2 regions of the Bradyrhizobium sp. UFLA05-89 genome follow, and region 2 is predicted to be linked to the other one. Evidence: predicted binding sites of a transcription regulator. Region 2 holds the regulator's gene; the other holds the start of a gene.
The links. Region 2 encodes PhoB, which activates phosphate uptake and scavenging genes when phosphate is short. Its sites were predicted from a motif close to TGTCATNNANCTGTCAT; they were not measured.

Region 1 (9,425 bases), on a different contig from region 2:
ACAAGCATTTCGGCATCACCGTGATCTGCAACCTGCATTCGCTCGATCTGGCGCGCAGCTATTGCGACCGTCTGATCGGCATGGCGGCGGGCCGCGTGGTGTTCGACGGCGCGCCGTCGGCGCTCACCGAGCACGTCGCGCGTGAGCTCTACGATCTCGAAGCCAGCGAAGTCATGGGTGGCGTGCCACTGCCGGCGCCCGAAGCCGTTCCAGCGCTCGGCAGCGCTGCCGCCGCCTGAGCCCCGACCCAAGTTTTTGCGTTTACCGCGTCCAACCGATCAAGAGGGTATCATGATCACTCGTCGCATCGTACTTGCCGGCGCCGCCGCGCTGGCCTTCACCGTATCTGCGTCTGCCGAAGACTGGAAAGCGAAATATCCGGAGCTGACATTTGCCGTTGTCCCGGCCGAGAACGCCTCGGGCGTCACCGAACGCTGGGCTCCGTTCATGACCTACCTCTCGAAGGAACTCGGCGTAAAGGTCACGCTGCGGATCGCCAATGACTACGCCGCCGTGATCGAAGGTCAGCGTGCCGGCAACATCCAGATCGCAAGTTATGGGTCGGCCTCGTTTGCGCGCGCCCGGCTGACCGGCGTCAAGACGGACGCCTTTGCGAGCGATCTGAACGCGGATGGCGGCACGGGCTATTATTCGGTGTTCTTCGTCAAGGCGAACAGCCCCTACAAGAGCATTGACGAGCTGAAGGGCAAGAACCTCGGCCTGGTCGATCCGAATTCGACCTCAGGCAACAACGTGCCGCGCTTCGAGCTCGACAAGATGGGCATCGCGGATGTCGACACGTATTTCAGCAAGGTCGTCTTCACCGGCAGCCATGAGAATGCGATCCTTGCCTTGGCGCAGGGCACGGTCGATGTTGCCGCCAACCAATGGACCAGCGACGACGATTCCACCCTGGCGCAGATGCTGACCAAGGGCATGCTGAAGAACGCCGACGGCTCGCCGATGAAGAAGGACGATTTCCGCATCATTCACAAGTCGGCGCCGATCATTGGCCCTTCGATGTACGCCTATAGCTCCGACCTCCCCGATGACCTGAAGGCTGCGATCGCCAAGGCATTCTTCGACTCGCCCACCAAGGACAAGGCTGCGTTCGATCGGCTCTCGGACGGCCAGAAAAAGGGTTTTCATCCCGCGACCACCAAGGATTGGGATGGCACGATCGAGCTGATCAAGTTCGTCGACGCGCTACGCAAGAAGAAGGCGTCCTGATATTCGGGACGACGCACTGGAGCCGGGTCAATCGACCCGGCTCTTCTTTATGACCGGCTGGTGATCCCAACCACATGACGATCGCGGTCTCGATCCTCCCCGAGCACCAACTTGCTGCACTGAATGCCGCTTATGGCCAGGCGGTGGCGCGCAAGCGGCTGCGGCTTCTGCTGGGAACGGCGCTGTTCACCGTCGCGCTGCTGATTGCAGCGATCGGGGCCGAGGTGAACGTCCGGACGCTCTTCACCTATTTCGGCAATTTCGTCAGCTATTTCGATCGCATCCTCACGCTCGAAAATGGCCAGCGCGTCTGGACCGACGTCGGTGAATGGCTGTGGGGCTGGCGCAAATGGCTGAAGATGTTGGGTGAGACGCTGCTGATCAGCTATGTCGGCACGCTGATCGGCGCGGTCTGTGCCTTCTGCCTGAATTTTTTCGCCGCGGAGAACACGTCGCCGGCGCCCTGGCTGCGCTTCACGGTTCGCCGCCTGCTCGAATTCGCCCGCACCGTGCCGGGCATCGTGTTTGCGCTGATCTTCGTCATGGCCTTCGGGCTCGGGCCGATGGCCGGCGTGCTGGCGATCGCCATTCACTCAACCGGCGCGCTCGGCAAGCTGTTCGCCGAGATCGTAGAGAATGCCGACATGAAGCCGGTCGAAGGCGTGCGCTCGACCGGCGCGAGCTGGCTCTCGTGCATGCGCTTTGCCGTGCTGCCGCAGGTCTCGGCCGGCTATGTCAGCTACGCGCTGCTGCGCTTCGAGATCAACGTCCGCGAATCCTCGGTGATGGGTTTCGTCGGTGCCGGTGGCGTCGGCCAGGAGCTCGTGGTCGCGATCCGAAAATTCTACTACTCCGACGTCAGCGCGATCCTGCTGATGATCGTGCTCACGATCTTCGTCATCGACATCACGACTGGCTGGTTGCGTGCGCGGCTGTTCGGCAGGGATGCACGGTCATGAAGCAGTTCGAGAAGCCCGACACCGCAGCGCTGCGGACGAAATATCCCGAGGCCTTCGAGCGGCCGGCGGCCGCGCGTCTGGCGATGCCGGCGATGATTGTGGCCGCGCTCGCCGTCTTTATCTTCGGCCTGCAGGATCTCGGCTTCGAACCGGCGAAGTTCATCGCGGGCCTCAAGCAGCTCGGCTGGATCACCATGATGATGATCCCGCCCGATCCCGGAACGTCGTTGCCGCTCTATCTGAAGGCGCTCGGCGAGACGCTGTCGATCGCGCTGCTCGGCACAACGCTGGCCGCAACGCTGGCGCTGCCCGTTTCCCTGCTCGCGGCGCGCAACATCGTGCCGCCGAACATCATCCGCTTTCCGGTGCGCCGCTTCCTCGACTCGATCCGCGGCGTCGATACGCTGATCTGGGCGCTGGTCTGGATCAATGTCGTCGGGCTCGGGCCGTTCGCCGGCGTGCTCGCGATCATGGTCTCGGACTTCGGCGCGCTCGGTAAGTTGTTTTCGGAGGCGATCGAGGCGGCCGACAAGAAGCAGGTCGAGGGCATCAGGGCGTCAGGGGGCAACGCCTTGCATGAGATCCGCTTCGGCCTGATGCCGCAGGTGCTGCCGGTCATCGCCGGCCAGGTGCTCTACTTCATCGAATCGAACACGCGCTCGGCCAGCATCATCGGCATCGTCGGTGCCGGCGGCATCGGGCTTCAGCTCGCCGAGCAGATCCGCGTGCTGGAATGGCAGAAGGTGTCGTTCCTCGTGCTCATGATCCTGGTCGCTGTCGCCGCGATCGATTTCATCTCCGGCAAGCTGCGCTTTGCCATCATCGGCAGGCGGGCTGTGGCATAGAGCGGCTGCTCTCGTAGGGTGGGCAAAGCAAAGCGTGCCCACCGCTTCTGTCGCGACCTCGGAGAGAGGGTGGGCACGGCGCAAGTGCGCCTTTGTCCACCCTACGATTCCACCAAGAACTCCACCCGCTCCGCCGCAAATCGCGAGCGTTTCGTCACCAGCGGCTTGCCGTCCGGATCGAGGTCGGTGGAATCGACCACCAGGATCGGGCGTCCGAGCGCGAGATCGAGCCGCGCGGCGTCGGTCGCGTCGACGATGCCGGCGGTGATCCGGGTCGAGCCGCGGCGGTAGTCGCGGACGCCGTAATGCGCGAGCAGCTTTGTCATCGAGCGTGTGGCGGCGAATACCGCGCCCGCATCAGGAAAGAGTTCGGCTGATAGCCAGGACGTCGAGACGCAGATCGGCGTGCGGTCCGCCAAGCGCACGGATTCGATCCGGACCAGCCGCGCCCCGGTCTTCACGCCGAGCTCCCGCGCGAGCTCCCGGCTCGCCACGTCCTCCGACGCCTCGATCAACTGTCCGCGCGGCTCGCGGCCGCCGGCGCCGACGATCTCCGAGAAGCGCGTACGCGAGCGCAGTGGATAGGCGAGCTTCTGCGCCTCGACATAGGTGCCGCTGCCACGCTCGGCGCGCACCAGGCCGCGCTCGGCAAGGGCCGCCAGCGCGCGCCGCACCGTATGGCGGTTCACACGATAGGTCTCGGCGATCTCCATCTCGCCCGGCAGCTTCTCGCCGGCCGCGAAGCGGCCGTCGGCGATGCCGCGCTCGATGCCGTCGGCGACCAGGCGCCACAGCGCGACGCCGGAAGAGGCGGTGTCCTGAAGGCTCATAATGGGGAACAGCCTATCCCGAAAATCATACGGTTGTCACGAAACAGTCATGGCGCTTCCTTATCAAGTTGTCTATTATCATAGACAACTTGAATTCGGCAAGCCTGGTGGAATGACGTGACCCCGCAAGACAGCCTCACGACGCGGCGCAAGGCGGCGATGGCCGTGCTGGCGCACGCCGAACCCGGCGACATCGCCGAGCGTCTCAGCACAATCGCGCTGCCGCAACACGACGACCTGCGCGCGCCAGAGAACGGCCTGGTGATGCTGCGCGGCCGCGTCGGTGGCGACGGTGCGCCGTTCAACCTGGGCGAAGCCACCGTGTCGCGCGCCGCGGTGCGGCTTGCGAGCGGCGAGGTCGGTTTCGGCTATACGCTCGGCCGCGACGGTGAGAAGGCCAGGCTGATCGCGCTCTGCGACGCGCTCGTGCAGTCGGTAGAATTTGGTGCCCTCGTCGAACGTGAGGTCGTCGCGCCGCTGCGCGCGGACCTGCACGCGCGGCAGGCGCAGCGCGGCGCGCAGACGGCCGCAACGAAGGTTGATTTCTACACCATGGTGCGCGGTGAGGGGTGAGGCCATGACCACGATTGCGGAGCTGCCGCCGGGTTTCGCCGACAAGGTGTTGTCGGCGCAATCGACCTTTCGTTCGGTCATGGACGCGATGGCGCGGCCGGGCTCGGTCCAGCGCATCGTGCCGGTCGCAGGCACGCCCGGTCCCATGATGCGCGGGACCGCGGCGATCGCGCTCACATTGTTCGACCACGATACGCCGCTCTGGCTCGATGCGCGAATGTCGGAGAACTCCGACGTCCCAAAATGGCTGAAATTCCATACCGGCGCGCCGGTGATCCAGGATGCTTCGGTCGCGAGCTTTGCGCTGATCGCCGACGGTGCCATGCTTCCTTCACTCGAGCGATTTGCGCTCGGAAGTAACGAATATCCGGATCGCTCGACCACGGTGATCCTGCAAGTGGAGAGCCTCGACGCAGGGGGCGCCTTCGAGCTTCGTGGCCCGGGTATCGACGGCGTGACGACGCTTCACGTAGCAATCAGGCCGGCCGACCTCTTCGTGCGCCTACGCATCAACGAGGCGCTGTTTCCGCGTGGCATCGACGTGGTGTTGGTCGCCGACGACGCCGTGGTTGCGATCCCCCGTACCACGTGTGTCGCGAACAAGGGGAGCCAGTAGCATGTATGTCGCAGTCAAAGGTGGCGAACGTGCCATCGAGAACGCCCATCGCCTGCTCGCGCATGCGCGGCGTGGCGACCAGAGCGTACCCGAAATTTCGCTCGACCAGATTTCCGAGCAGCTCGGTCTTGCCGTCGATCGCGTCATGAGCGAAGGCTCGCTCTATGACCGCGAGCTTGCGGCGCTCGCCATCAAGCAGGCGCGCGGCGATCTGATCGAGGCAATCTTTTTGGTCCGCGCCTTTCGTGCCACCCTGCCGCGCCTTGGCGCAAGCGAGCCGGTCGATACCGGTGCCATGCGGGTGCAGCGGCGGGTGTCTTCGACCTTCAACGATATTCCGGGCGGCCAGATTCTCGGGCCGACCTTCGACTACACGCACCGCCTGCTCGATCCGACGCTCGCCGAGGGATTTGTGCCCGAGGCGCCGGCGACGGCAGAGGCGTCGACCGCGGCCACGCCGCGCGTGACGGACATCCTGGGCCGCGACGGGCTGATCGAGGCCTCGCCGCAAGCTGAAGACGGCGCGAGCGTCGGGGATCTCACGCGCGAGCCGCTGAATTTTCCGGCCGACCGCGACCTGCGCCTGCAGAATCTCGCGCGTGGCGACGAAGGTTTTCTGCTGGCGATGGGCTACTCGACGCAGCGCGGCTACGGCCGTAACCATCCCTTCGCCGGCGAGATTCGCTTTGGCGAGGTCGAGGTCGATTTCTTCGCCGAGGACGTCGGTTTTGCCGTGCCGCTCGGCGCCATCGAGCTCACCGAATGCCAGATGGTCAACCAATTCAAGGGCTCGGCCACGGAAGCGCCGTGCTTCACCCGCGGCTATGGCCTCGCCTTCGGCCAGAGCGAGCGCAAGACCATGTCGATGGCGCTGGTCGATCGCGCGCTTCGCGCACGCGATCTCGGCGAGGAGGTGCTTGCGCCCGCGCAGGACGAGGAATTCGTGATGTCGCATTCCGACAACGTCCAGGCGACTGGCTTCGTCGAGCATCTAAAGCTGCCTCATTATGTCGACTTCCAGTCCGAGCTCGGCTTGCTGCGCAAGCTGCGGCAGGAATTTGCCGAGGCCAATGACGTCGAGGCGATGAAGGAGGCTGCGGAATGAACGCGCCTGCCTACAACTTCGCCTATCTCGACGAGCAGACCAAGCGGATGATCCGCCGCGCGATTCTGAAGGCCATTGCGATACCCGGCTATCAGGTCCCGTTCGCCAGCCGCGAAATGCCGATGCCCTATGGCTGGGGCACCGGCGGCGTGCAGGTCACGGCCGCGATTCTCGGACCGGATGACGTGCTGAAGGTGATCGATCAGGGCTCCGACGACACCACCAACGCGATCTCGATCCGGAAATTCTTCGCCAAGACCGCCGGCGTCGCCACGACGACCGCGACGGAAGTGGCAACCGTGATCCAGACTCGTCACCGCATCCCGGAGACGGCGCTCGGGCCGAACCAGGTGCTCGTCTATCAGGTGCCGATCCCCGAACCCCTGCGCTTCCTCGAGCCACGCGAGACCGAGACGCGCCGCATGCATGCGCTCGCCGAATACGGCCTGATGCACGTCAAGCTCTATGAGGACATCGCGCGGTTCGGACATATCGCGACCGCCTACGCCTATCCGGTGAAGGTGAACGCGCGCTACGTGATGGACCCGTCACCGACGCCGAAATTCGACAATCCCAAGATGGACAATTGCCCGGCGCTGCAGCTCTTCGGCGCCGGTCGCGAAAAGCGCATCTATGCGATCCCGCCTTACACCCAGGTGGTGTCGCTCGATTTCGAGGATCATCCGTTCGAGCCCTATCGCTTCAACGCGCCCTGCGCGCTGTGCGGCGCCGAGAATTCGTATCTCGACGAGATCGTCACCGACGACAAGGGCGGCCGCATGTTCGTGTGCTCCGACACCGATTTCTGCGAGGAACGTCAGGCAGCCGGCCATCACGGCAGCCTGAGCGCCGCGCCGTACAAGGAGAAGGCGCAGGGGGAATCAAATGGCTGAGCCTGTGCCTGAGAACGATCAGCCGCTGCTGGTCGCGGAAGCCTTGAGCAAATCCTACGGCAAAATCGCGGCCTGTCGCGACGTCTCCTTCGCGCTCTATCCCGGCGAGGTGCTGGCGATCGTCGGCGAATCCGGCTCCGGCAAGTCGACGCTGCTCCAGCTCCTGTCGGGCCAGCTGTCCGCGAGCGGTGGGCGCGTCGCCTACCGGATGCGCGATGGCGTGACACGCGATCTTGCAACGCTGGGCGAGGCCGAGCGGCGTTTCCTGTTCCGCACCGATTGGGGCTTTGTGCACCAGGATCCCGCGCAGGGCCTGCGCATGGCGGTCTCCGCCGGCGCCAATGTCGGCGAACGACTGATGGCCGTAGGATGGAATCACTACGGCCGCATCCGCGACACCGCCTCGAGCTGGCTGGAGCGCGTCGAGATCGACGTCGCACGGATCGACGATGCACCGCGCACCTATTCCGGCGGCATGCGCCAGCGCCTCCAGATCGCCCGTAACCTCGTCACCGAGCCGCGCCTCGTCTTCATGGACGAGCCGACCGGCGGCCTCGATGTCTCCGTGCAGGCCCGCCTGCTCGACCTCTTGCGCAACCTGGTTGCCGAATTGCATCTCGCCGTCATCATCGTCACCCACGATCTCGCGGTGGCACGGCTGCTGTCGCATCGCGTGATGGTAATGAAGGGCGGACGGGTCATCGAGACTGGCCTGACCGACCTGGTGCTCGACGACCCGCGCGAGCCCTATACTCAACTTCTCGTCTCCTCGATTCTGCCGCCATGAGCCGCCCGATGACCGCCATGATCGACGTCGCCAACGCGCAAAAGACATTTACGATGCACCTTCAGGGTGGCGTCGAGCTCCCTGTCGTGCGAGGCGTGACGTTCCACGTCAATCCCGGCGAATGCGTCGTGCTCTCCGGTCCGTCGGGCGCGGGCAAGTCGTCGATCCTGAAAATGATCTTCGGCAATTATCGCTGCGACGGCGGCCGCATCGGCATCCGCCATCGAGGTAACCTGATCGATCTTGCCAGCGCCGAGCCGCGTCAGATCCTCAACGTCAGGCGTGACACGATCGGCTACGTTAGCCAGTTCCTCCGCGCGGTGCCGCGAGTCGCGACCATCGATGTCGTCGCCGAGCCGCTGATCGCGAGCGGCGTGGCGCGACCCGAGGCACGACAGCGCGCGGGCGCTCTTTTGCATCGCCTCAACATCCCCGAGCGACTCTGGCAGCTTCCGCCCGCCACCTTCTCCGGCGGCGAGCAGCAGCGCGTCAACATCGCGCGTGGCTTCATTCCGGAGCTGCCGATCCTGCTGCTCGACGAGCCGACCGCCTCGCTCGATGCCGCCAACCGCGCCGTTGTCGTCGAGCTGATCGCAGGGAAGAAGCGCAGGGGCACAGCCATGGTCGCGATCGTCCATGACGACGAGATACGCCATCTGATCGCCGACCGTATCGTCGACGTCACCAGTTTTGCCGCCGCGGCCTGAAGGATTTGGAAATGAACGCGAAGCCGAATGAAACCGTGATCGCCAACGCCAGGATCGTGCTGGCTGATGGCGTGATCGAGCAGGGCTGGATCGCTCTTGCGAACGGGCGCATTGCCGAGATCGGCGAGAGCGGGGCGCCCGCGGGCGCCGAGGACGCCGGCGGCGACCTGATTGCGCCGGGCCTGATCGAGCTGCATACCGATCATCTCGAAGCGCACTACGTGCCAAGGCCAAAGGTGTTCTGGGATCCCGTCGCCGCCGTCATCTCCTATGACGGGCAGCTTGCGACGTCAGGCATCACCACGGTACTCGATTCGCTGCGGGTCTGGCGCGAGGACGGCGCGGAGGAGGTCGACGGCCGTGCCGGCACGCTCGCCGCTGCGATCTCCGCGGCGCGCCAGAGCAATCTCCTGCGCGCCGATCACTTCCTGCATCTGCGCTGCGAGATTCCGATGCCGAGCGTCGTCGAGGAGGCCAAGGAGCTGATCGGTCGTCCCGACGTGCGGTTGATGTCGCTGATGGACCACACGCCCGGCCAGCGCCAGTTTCGCGACGAGGTCAAGCTGCGCGACTACTACCGCGGCAAGGGTGGTGGCATGACCGACGCCCAGCTCGACGAGCTCTTTGCCAGACGCTTCACCTACCAGCAGACCTATGCCGCGACGAACATGCGAGAGATCGTGGCGCTTGCGCAGGAACACAAAATTCCGCTGGCGAGCCACGACGACACCACCGAGGAGAACGTCACCGATGCGATCCGCGACGGGGTCGCTGTCGCGGAGTTTCCGACCACGGTGGAAGCTGCGCGCGGCCTGCACGCAGCCGGCATCGACATTTTGATGGGCGCGCCAAATGTGGTGCGCGGCGGCTCGCATTCGGG
Region 2 (9,425 bases):
TTTACGGCACGCTCGTCACCTCCTTCATCGCAATGCTGATCGCCATTCCCGTCGGCCTCGGCATCGCGATCTTCCTCACCGAGCTCTGCCCGCAATGGCTGCGCCGCCCGATCGGCATGGCGGTCGAGTTGCTCGCCGGCATTCCCTCGATCATCTACGGCATGTGGGGCTTCTTCGTGCTGGGTCCGTTCCTGGCCAACACCTTCCAGCCCTTCATGATCAAGCTGTTCGACGGCGTTCCGGTGCTGGGCGCGATCTTCGCCGGCCCGCCGTCCTATCTCAGCCTGTTCAACGCCTCGCTGATCCTCGCGATCATGGTGCTTCCCTTCATCACCTCGATCTCGGTCGACGTGTTCAAGACCGTGCCGCCGGTCCTGAAGGAAGCCGCCTATGGCGTCGGCTGCACCACCTGGGAAGTCGTGCGCAGCGTGGTGATCCCCTACACGCGCGTCGGCATCATCGGCGGCGTCATGCTGGCACTCGGACGTGCGCTGGGTGAGACCATGGCGGTGACCTTCATCATCGGCAACTCCTTCCGCATCTCGTCGTCGATCTTCGCCCCAGGCACGACCATCTCGGCGGCGATCGCCAGCGAGTTCGCCGAAAGCGACGGCCTGCATCAGTCCGGCCTGATCCTGCTCGGCCTGCTGCTGTTCGTGCTGACGTTCTTCGTGCTCGCCGGCGCGCGGCTGATGCTGCTGCGTCTCGAAAAGAAGGCGGGGAAGTAACATGAACCCGATCTACGCACGCCGCCGCCGCAAGGACATCGTCATCCGTGGTCTCTGCATCGCTGCCGCCGCCTTCGGCGTCACCTGGCTCGCGCTGATCCTGATCACCTTGCTTTACAACGGCCTCACCGGTCTGAACCTTCAGATCTTCGTCGCGGACACTCCGCCTCCGGGCTCGACCGAAGGCGGCCTGCGCAACGCCATCATCGGTTCGATCATCATGACCGTGATCGGCGTCGGCATCGGCGCGCCGCTTGGCCTGTTCGCCGGGACCTATCTCGCCGAATACGGTCGCAACGACAAGTTGACCTCGGTAATCCGCTTCATCAACGACATCCTCTTGTCGGCACCCTCCATCATCATCGGCCTGTTCATCTATGGTGCGGTGGTGGTGCCGATGCGCGGCTTCTCGGCGATCGCCGGCGCGCTGGCGCTGGCCGTCATCGTGATCCCGGTCGTGCTGCGCACCACCGAGGACATGCTGCTGCTGGTGCCGAACGCGCTACGCGAGGCGGCTTCTGCTCTTGGGCTGCCGCGTTCGCTGGTGATCAAGCGGATCGCCTACCGCGCGGCGCGCTCCGGTCTCATCACCGGCGTGCTGCTCGCCACCGCACGCGTCGCCGGCGAGACCGCGCCGCTGCTGTTCACCGCCTTGTCGAACCAGTTCTTCAGCCTCAGCCTGAACAAGACGATGGCGAACCTGCCGGTCACCATCAACAATTTCGTGCAGAGCCCCTATGCCTACTGGAAGCAGTTGGCCTGGAGCGGGGCGCTGCTGATCACCCTGACCGTGCTTGCCCTGAACATTGGCGCGCGCATTCTTGGCGCCGAGAGGACTGCAAAATGAGCGATCTGTCCGTTTCCGTAAGTTCCACCGGGCGTCAGGCGTCTCCGACGCTGCCCGAGGCTCCGGCCAAGGTGACGGTGCGCAATCTCAACTTCTATTATGGCGAGCACCACGCGCTGAAGAACATCAACCTGACGCTCGGCACCAATCGCGTCACGGCGTTCATCGGCCCATCCGGCTGCGGCAAGTCGACCCTGCTGCGCATCTTCAACCGGATGTACGATCTCTATCCGGGACAGCGCGCCACCGGTCAGCTCATGCTGGACCAGACCAACATCCTCGACTCCAAGCTCGACCTCAACCTGCTGCGCGCCCGGGTCGGCATGGTGTTCCAGAAGCCGACGCCGTTCCCGATGACGATCTACGAGAACATCGCCTTCGGCATCCGCCTCTATGAGAAGATCTCCAAATCGGAGATGGACGTCCGCGTCGAGAAGGCGCTGCGCGGCGGCGCGCTGTGGAACGAGGTCAAGGACAAGCTCAACGCCTCCGGCCTGTCGCTCTCCGGCGGCCAGCAGCAGCGTCTCTGCATCGCCCGCACCGTGGCGGTGCGTCCCGAGGTGATCCTGTTCGACGAGCCCTGCTCGGCGCTCGATCCGATCTCGACCGCTAAGGTCGAGGAGCTTATCCAGGAGCTCGCCGAGAACTACACGATCGCGATCGTCACCCACAACATGCAGCAGGCGGCGCGCGTCTCGGACAAGACCGCCTTCATGTATCTCGGCGAGCTGATCGAGTTCGACGAGACCAGCAAGATCTTCACGTCGCCCAGCGACCGGCGTACCCAAGACTACATCACCGGCCGCTTCGGCTGAGGAGACAGGAAATGGCTTCTGAACATACCGCAAAGGCCTTCGACACCGACCTGCAAGAGCTCACGCGGCTCGTTGCGGAGATGGGCGGCCTTGCCGAGCGCATGATCGTCGATTCCGTCGATGCGCTGATCCGCCGTGACGTCGCGCTCGGCCAGCGCGTGGTGGCAACCGACGCCGAGATCGACGCGCTCCAGAAGAAGATCGAGGAGCGCGCCGTGCTCACGATCGCGCGCCGCCAGCCGATGGCGGTCGACTTGCGCGAGATCGTTGGCGCCATGCGCGTCGCGACCGATCTGGAGCGGATCGGCGACCTTGCCAAGAACATGGGCAAGCGCGTCGCCGCGCTCGAGACCGATTTCCATCCGCTAAAGCTGTTCCGCGGCCTGGAACACATGACCGACCTCGTGCAGCAGCAGGTGAAGTCGGTGCTGGACGCCTATGCCGCGCATGACCTGCCGGCGGCGATGGTGGTGTGGAAAGGCGACGAGGAGGTCGACGCGATCTGCACCTCGCTGTTCCGCGAGCTCCTCACCTACATGATGGAGGATCCGCGCAACATCTCGTTCTGCATCCATTTGATGTTCTGCGCCAAGAACATCGAGCGGATCGGCGACCATGCGACCAACATCGCCGAGACCGTTTTTTACATGATCGAAGGTCAGGCCATCGCCGACAAGCGCCCGAAGGGCGACATGACGACCTTCGCCACGACCGTGCCGAACACTTAAGGAGCGACGACGCCATGGGCGCACGCATTCTGGTTGTTGAGGACGAGGAAGCGCTGACCGAGCTATTGCGCTACAACCTCGAAGGCGACGGCTACGATGTCGAGACGGTGATGCGCGGCGATGACGCCGACACCCGCCTCAAGGAGCATATCCCCGACCTGATCGTGCTCGACTGGATGCTGCCGGGCCTGTCCGGCATTGAGCTGTGCCGCAGGCTTCGCGCCAGGCCCGAGACCAAGCAGCTGCCGATCATCATGCTCACGGCACGCGGCGAGGAGAGCGAGCGGGTGCGGGGGCTTGCGACCGGCGCCGACGACTACATCGTCAAGCCGTTCTCGGTACCTGAGTTGCTCGCGCGCGTGAAAGGCCTGCTCCGGCGTGCAAGCCCCGAGCGGCTTGCGACCATACTCGCCTACGGCGACATCGAGCTCGACCGCGAGAAGCGTCGCGTCGCGCGCTCCGGACGGCCGATCGACCTCGGCCCGACCGAATATCGCCTCTTGGAGTTCTTCCTGGAGCATCCCGGCCGGGTGTTCTCGCGTGAACAGCTGCTCGACAGCGTCTGGGGCCGTGACATCTATATCGACGAGCGCACCGTCGACGTCCACATCGGCCGTCTGCGCAAGCTGCTCAATCTCGGCCGCGAGCAGGACCCGATCCGCACCGTCCGTGGCGCCGGCTACGCGCTGGACGATCGTTTCGCGAAGGCGGAGCAGACTTAAGGTTTGCAGGTGGCAGCGGTGATCCAGCGGGCTGCCGCCACATTCTCCGATGTCGTCCCTGCGAAAGCAGGGACCCATAACCACGGGGAGTGGTTTGGCGAAGACTCGGAGTGATCTTCCCGCGCAATAACTGCGCCCTGGATTATGGGTCCCTGCTTTCGCAGGGACGACATCCAATTTGTTGAACCATCGTTGCGCGTCGGCCAGCCCCCCGCGCTGATGACCTCAGCGCGTGCCGGGCTTGGCCGGTGCGCGTCGGCGGTCCGCCGCCGGCTGGTAGGCGACGCGCGAATGCTGCGCGCAGTAGGGCAGGCCCGAGAGCGACTTGCCGCCACAGAAGAAGAAATCCGGGCTCGAGGGATCGCCGACAGGCCAGTGGCAGGTCGCCTCGTTGAGCTCGAGCAGCGACAGGCGCTGGCTCATCGGAACGACGTTGTCGTAGGTGATCGGATCGGGCTCGACCTCGACCTCGAAGGCCTGGGCGAGGGCGGTGTTGCCGCGCGAGATCGGGCGGCTCACCCGCATCATGTGCTGTGCGGGGCGCGCCTTGCGGGGCCGGGGAGCCGCCGAGGACGGGCTCTTGGCGCGACCGGACAGGCCCAGCCGGTGCACCTTGCCGATTACGGCGTTGCGCGTCACATTCCCGAGCTCGGCAGCGATCTGGCTGGCCGAAAGCCCGGCTTCCCAGAGCTTTTTCAATTGCTCGACGCGATCGTCGGACCAGGTCAAAACCGTCATTGCACCCTTCCCTTCGCCGCGCGCCTGCCAATCCTTGGGGCCGCGTGGCGATGTCTAAGCCTCGAAAAACCCGTGCCCCCAGAATCCCTTAAGGCTCGCCGGGCGCGAAAAACGCACCTGAACGTTACGCCGGTACATGAGGACTAAGAGGATCAGAACTGCTGCACGAGATGTCGTATCTGACACGGTAAACGCTACAATATGGCGTGACTCCCGCGCAAGAGTCTGCGGCTCCGCGTCCACATGTTCCGTCGCTAAAAGAACTCAAAATCGCCACCGCAAGACTACGGGTCAGGCGCCTTGCAGGGCCTTCTGGCGGCATTGACAGCGGTTTTTCCAAGCATAAAATGGTGACACGTGCCGCCCTTAAAAGGCGGCACGTTTCGTTTTCCGGGCAGGTCAATGATGCGCTGCGCAAGGCAGCCTCAGCCGGCCCCAACATCCAAGTGACCGCCATGACCAAGAGCGCCGCGACGCATCTGCTTCCCGTTTTCGCCAGGGCCGAGCTCGGCTTCGAGCGCGGCGAAGGCTGCTGGCTGGTCGCAACCAATGGAGAGCGCTATCTCGATTTCACGTCGGGCGTCGCCGTGAATGCGCTCGGTCACGCGCATCCGCATCTGGTCGGGGCTCTGCAGGAGCAGGCGACAAAGCTCTGGCACATGTCGAACCTGTTCCAGAGCCCGGACGGTGAGAAGCTCGCGGTCAGGCTCTGCAACGAGAGCTTTGCGGACTTCGTGTTCTTCTGCAATTCCGGCGCCGAGGCGATGGAATGCGTGATCAAGGTGGTGCGCCGCTATCATGCCACCAAGGGCCATCCCGAGCGCTACCGCATGATCACTTTCGAGGGCGCTTTCCATGGCCGCACGCTGGCAACGCTCGCCGCTACGGGGTCTGCAAAATATCTCGAAGGCTTCGGTCCGCCGATGGACGGCTTCGACCAAGTGCCGCATGATGACCTGGAAGCCGTCAAGAAGGCGATCGGCCCACAGACCGCAGGCATCCTGATCGAGCCGATCCAGGGCGAGGGCGGCGTGCGCTCGGCGTCTCCCGCCTTCTATCGCGCGCTGCGCCAGCTCTGCGACGAGCATGGCCTGCTGCTCGCCTTCGACGAGGTGCAGACCGGCATGGGCCGCACCGGCGAACTCTTTGCACATCGCCGCCTCGGCGTGACCCCTGACGTGATGTCGCTGGCGAAAGCGCTTGGCGGCGGCTTTCCGATCGGCGCGTGCCTTGCGACCGCCGAGGCGGCCTCCGGCATGACGCCCGGCTCGCACGGCTCGACCTTCGGAGGCAATCCGCTCGCCGTGTCCGCGGCGAACGCCGTGCTCGACGTGATGCTCAAGCCCGGCTTCTTCGATCACGTGCAGAAGATGTCGCTGCTGCTCAAGCAGAAGCTCGCCTCCGTGATCGACCGCCATCCTGATGTCGTCAGCGAGGTGCGCGGCGAGGGGCTGTTGATTGGCGTCAAGGCCGTGGTGCCCTCGGGCGATCTCGTCACGGCGCTGCGCAACGAAAAGCTGCTCACCGTCGGCGCGGGCGACAATGTGGTGCGCTTCCTGCCGCCCTTGATCGTCACCGAGGCGGAGATCGAGGAGGGCGTCGCGCGGCTCGAGCGTGCCTGCACCGCGATCGAATCCACTCTCAAGACGCCGGCGGCAAGCTGATGAGCAAGACGCCCAAGCACTTCCTGGACATCAACGAGCTGCCGCTGTCCGAGCTCAAGAGCATGCTCGCCGCCTCCTCCGCCATGAAGGCGAAGCAGAAGGCGCATCAGCCGGTCAAGCCGCTCGAGGGCAAGACGCTGGCGATGATCTTCGAGCGTCCGTCGACGCGGACGCGGGTGTCGTTCGATGTCGCCATGCGCCAGCTCGGCGGCGAGCCCATCATGCTCACCGGTGCCGAGATGCAGCTCGGCCGCGGCGAGACCATCGCCGACACCGCGCGCGTACTGTCGCGCTATGTCGATGCCATCATGATCCGCATCCTCAATCACGATGCACTGCTCGAGCTCGCAGCGCACGCGACTGTGCCTGTCATCAACGGGCTGACGCGGCGCTCGCATCCGTGCCAGGTGATGGCCGACCTCATGACCTATGAGGAGCATCGCGGGCCGATCGAGGGCAAGACGGTGGCCTGGACCGGCGATGACAACAACGTGCTCGCCTCCTGGGCGCATGCCGCCGAGCGCTTCAAGTTCAACCTCAATGTCGCCACCCCGCCGGAGCTCGCGCCGAAGAAGGCGATGCGCGACTGGGTCAAGGCGACGGGCGCCCCGATCATGCTGGGCACCGATCCGGAAGCCGCTGTCCGCGGCGCCGATTGTGTCGTCACCGATACCTGGGTCTCGATGGGCGACAAGGAAGGCGAGCACCGTCACAACGTGCTCAAGCCCTACCAGGTCAACGCCAAGCTGATGTCGCTGGCCAAGCCCGATGCGCTGTTCATGCATTGCCTGCCCGCCCATCGCGGCGAAGAGGTCACCGACGAGGTGATCGATGGCCCGCAGTCCGTCGTGTTCGACGAGGCCGAAAACCGCCTGCACGCGCAGAAGGGTATCTTGGCCTGGTGCTTTGACGCGGTGAAGTGATTGGTCGTCGTCCGGCGGACGATAGTGAGAAATCCGTGACGACGGCAGTATGGAGTTGCTTTCGCCTCATGTTCGGTCGTCGTCCCGGACAAGCGCAGCGAAGCGGAGCGCGGATCCGGGACCCATAGCCACAGGGCGCGGTTTGGTGACGATTCGGAGTTGTCATCTCGCGCCACAACACAATCATGTGGTTATGGGTCGCGGGCTCGCGCCATGCGCGCCCCGGGGACGACATCGAATTTGCGGAATCGTAGTGCCGCAAGACTGCACCCGGAACAGGTTGCCTCGCCGCCCCCTTTCATTTCACCTCCTCCGACCCCAGATAGAGCGCCATGGTCTCTCAATCCCCTGACATCAAAGCCGGGCCCGAAAGCCCGGTTCGCGCGCCGTCTTCCGTTCCCGTCGACGATGCGGTGCTGCCCTTCGAGGTCGATGCGCTCGACGTGCGCGGGCGCTTGACCCGGCTCGGGCCCGCGCTCGACGAGATCCTCACCAAGCACGACTATCCCCCGCCGGTCGGCAAGCTGCTCGGCGAGGCCATCGTGCTGACGACGCTGCTCGGCTCGGCGCTGAAATTCGAAGGCCGCTTCATCCTTCAGGCGCAGACTGACGGTCCGGTGTCGTTCCTGGTGGTCGACTTCAAGGCGCCCGACCGCCTGCGCGCCTATGCCCGCTACGACGTCTCGCGGCTTGGCGAGGCCAAGGACTCCGGCTCGCTGCTCGGCCGCGGCCATCTCGCCATGACCATCGATCAGGGTGCGGATATGAGCCGTTACCAAGGCCTCGTCGCACTCGATGGCGGCAGCCTGGAAGATGCCGCGCACGAGTACTTCCTGCGCTCCGAGCAGATCCCGACCCAGGTGCGCCTCGCCGTCGGCGAGGAATGGCGCTCGAGCGACGGCGGCAAGCATCGCTGGCGCGCCGGTGGCCTCTTGATGCAGTTCCTGCCGAAGGCGCCGGAGCGTGCGCGACAGGCCGACCTGCATCCCGGCGACGCGCCCGAGGGCACCACGCCGCATACCGTCGCCGAGGACGATGCCTGGGTCGAAGCGCGCTCGCTGATCGGCACGGTCGAGGACGTCGAGTTGATCGATCCCGATCTCTCCGGCGAGCGCCTGCTCTACCGCCTGTTTCACGAGCGCGGCGTGCGCGTGTTCAATCCGCAGAATTTGAAAGCGGAATGCTCCTGCTCGCGCGATGCGGTGGCGGCGATGCTGAAGAGCTTTTCGCCGGATGACCGTGCCGCGATGGTCAAGGACGACAAGGTCGTCGTGACCTGCGAGTTCTGCAGCTCGGTGTATCAATTTACGCCGCACGAGGCGGGCGTGGAAAACGCCTAGTCTAACATTCGGAAATCGTAGGGTGGGCAAAGCGAAGCGTGTCCACCAACTTCTGTCACATAATTGAAGAGCTGGTGGGCACGGCGCTTCGCGCCTTTGCCCACCCTACAGCAGCCCGCCGCCTCTCAATTCAACACCCGCTTGCCGCCGTCCGGGCTATCGAGCGAAAAGGTCGGCACGTCGATCTCAAAACGCTCGCCGCTTTCGTTGACCATCTGGTAGCGGCCGGTCATGAAGCCCGAGGCGGTCGAGAGCGGGACGCCCGAGGTGTATTCGTAGCGCTCGCCGGGCGCGAGGATCGGCTGCTCGCCGATCACACCTTCGCCCTTGACCTCCTGCTGCCGCCCCGTCGCGTCGGTGATGATCCAGTGCCGCGTCTTGAGTTGCACGGTCTCGTCGCCGGAATTGGTGATCACGATGGTGTAGGACCAGAAGTAGCGCGAGCGCTCGGCCGACGACTGCTCCGGGACAAAGTTCGGCTCGACGGTCACTTCGATCTGGCGGGTCACGGCACGGTACATGGTTGCCATCATAACGAAAACCTTGCCGGGAACCAATCGTGGCCCGCGGCGTCAGCGACATCGTGCCGCCCGAATTGGCACTGTAGTTACACCCCAATGTGATCCGATCGCTTTGCGAGCAGGCCATCGGCCCGGTACACTCCTCAAACGCTGCGATTTGCGCAAGGGTTTTGGCCCGATGACCATTGCCGACCAAGTGACGGGATCGCGGATCGCGGGAACCGCGGATGCCAAGGAGGCGAAGCCGCGCGCGGCGGCGCCGGCCATCACGCTCCCCGTCATCGGCGAGCGCGAGCTTCGCCTCGACCTCTTCCGCGGGCTGGCGTTGTGGCTGATCTTCATCGACCATTTGCCGCCAAACCTGCTGACCTGGTTCACCATCCGCAACTACGGCTTCAG

Region 1: phnF (phosphonate metabolism transcriptional regulator PhnF) is a predicted target of PhoB. The motif match lies at 3,899-3,915, and genes of this name have one in related genera.

The regions. Positions count from the first base shown of each region.
Region 1 is NZ_JBANBA010000026.1:10,295-19,719, reverse strand. Features, by position in the region: gene phnC (phosphonate ABC transporter ATP-binding protein) at 1-239, shown strand, start outside; gene phnD (phosphonate ABC transporter substrate-binding protein) at 292-1,230, shown strand; gene phnE (phosphonate ABC transporter, permease protein PhnE) at 1,305-2,189, shown strand; gene phnE (phosphonate ABC transporter, permease protein PhnE) at 2,186-3,034, shown strand; gene phnF (phosphonate metabolism transcriptional regulator PhnF) at 3,136-3,864, opposite strand; gene phnG (phosphonate C-P lyase system protein PhnG) at 4,024-4,437, shown strand; gene phnH (phosphonate C-P lyase system protein PhnH) at 4,442-5,053, shown strand; gene SO139_RS16015 (carbon-phosphorus lyase complex subunit) at 5,055-6,158, shown strand; gene SO139_RS16010 (alpha-D-ribose 1-methylphosphonate 5-phosphate C-P-lyase PhnJ) at 6,155-7,051, shown strand; gene phnK (phosphonate C-P lyase system protein PhnK) at 7,044-7,838, shown strand; gene phnL (phosphonate C-P lyase system protein PhnL) at 7,847-8,545, shown strand; gene SO139_RS15995 (alpha-D-ribose 1-methylphosphonate 5-triphosphate diphosphatase) at 8,557-9,425, shown strand, end outside.
Region 2 is NZ_JBANBA010000016.1:92,238-101,662, forward strand. Features, by position in the region: gene pstC (phosphate ABC transporter permease subunit PstC) at 1-728, shown strand, start outside; gene pstA (phosphate ABC transporter permease PstA) at 730-1,575, shown strand; gene pstB (phosphate ABC transporter ATP-binding protein PstB) at 1,572-2,390, shown strand; gene phoU (phosphate signaling complex protein PhoU) at 2,402-3,118, shown strand; gene phoB (phosphate regulon transcriptional regulator PhoB) at 3,133-3,840, shown strand; gene SO139_RS11590 (GcrA family cell cycle regulator) at 4,066-4,578, opposite strand; gene SO139_RS11595 (aspartate aminotransferase family protein) at 5,034-6,242, shown strand; gene argF (ornithine carbamoyltransferase) at 6,242-7,165, shown strand; gene SO139_RS11605 (Hsp33 family molecular chaperone) at 7,498-8,505, shown strand; gene apaG (Co2+/Mg2+ efflux facilitator ApaG/CorD) at 8,631-9,026, opposite strand; gene SO139_RS11615 (OpgC domain-containing protein) at 9,205-9,425, shown strand, end outside.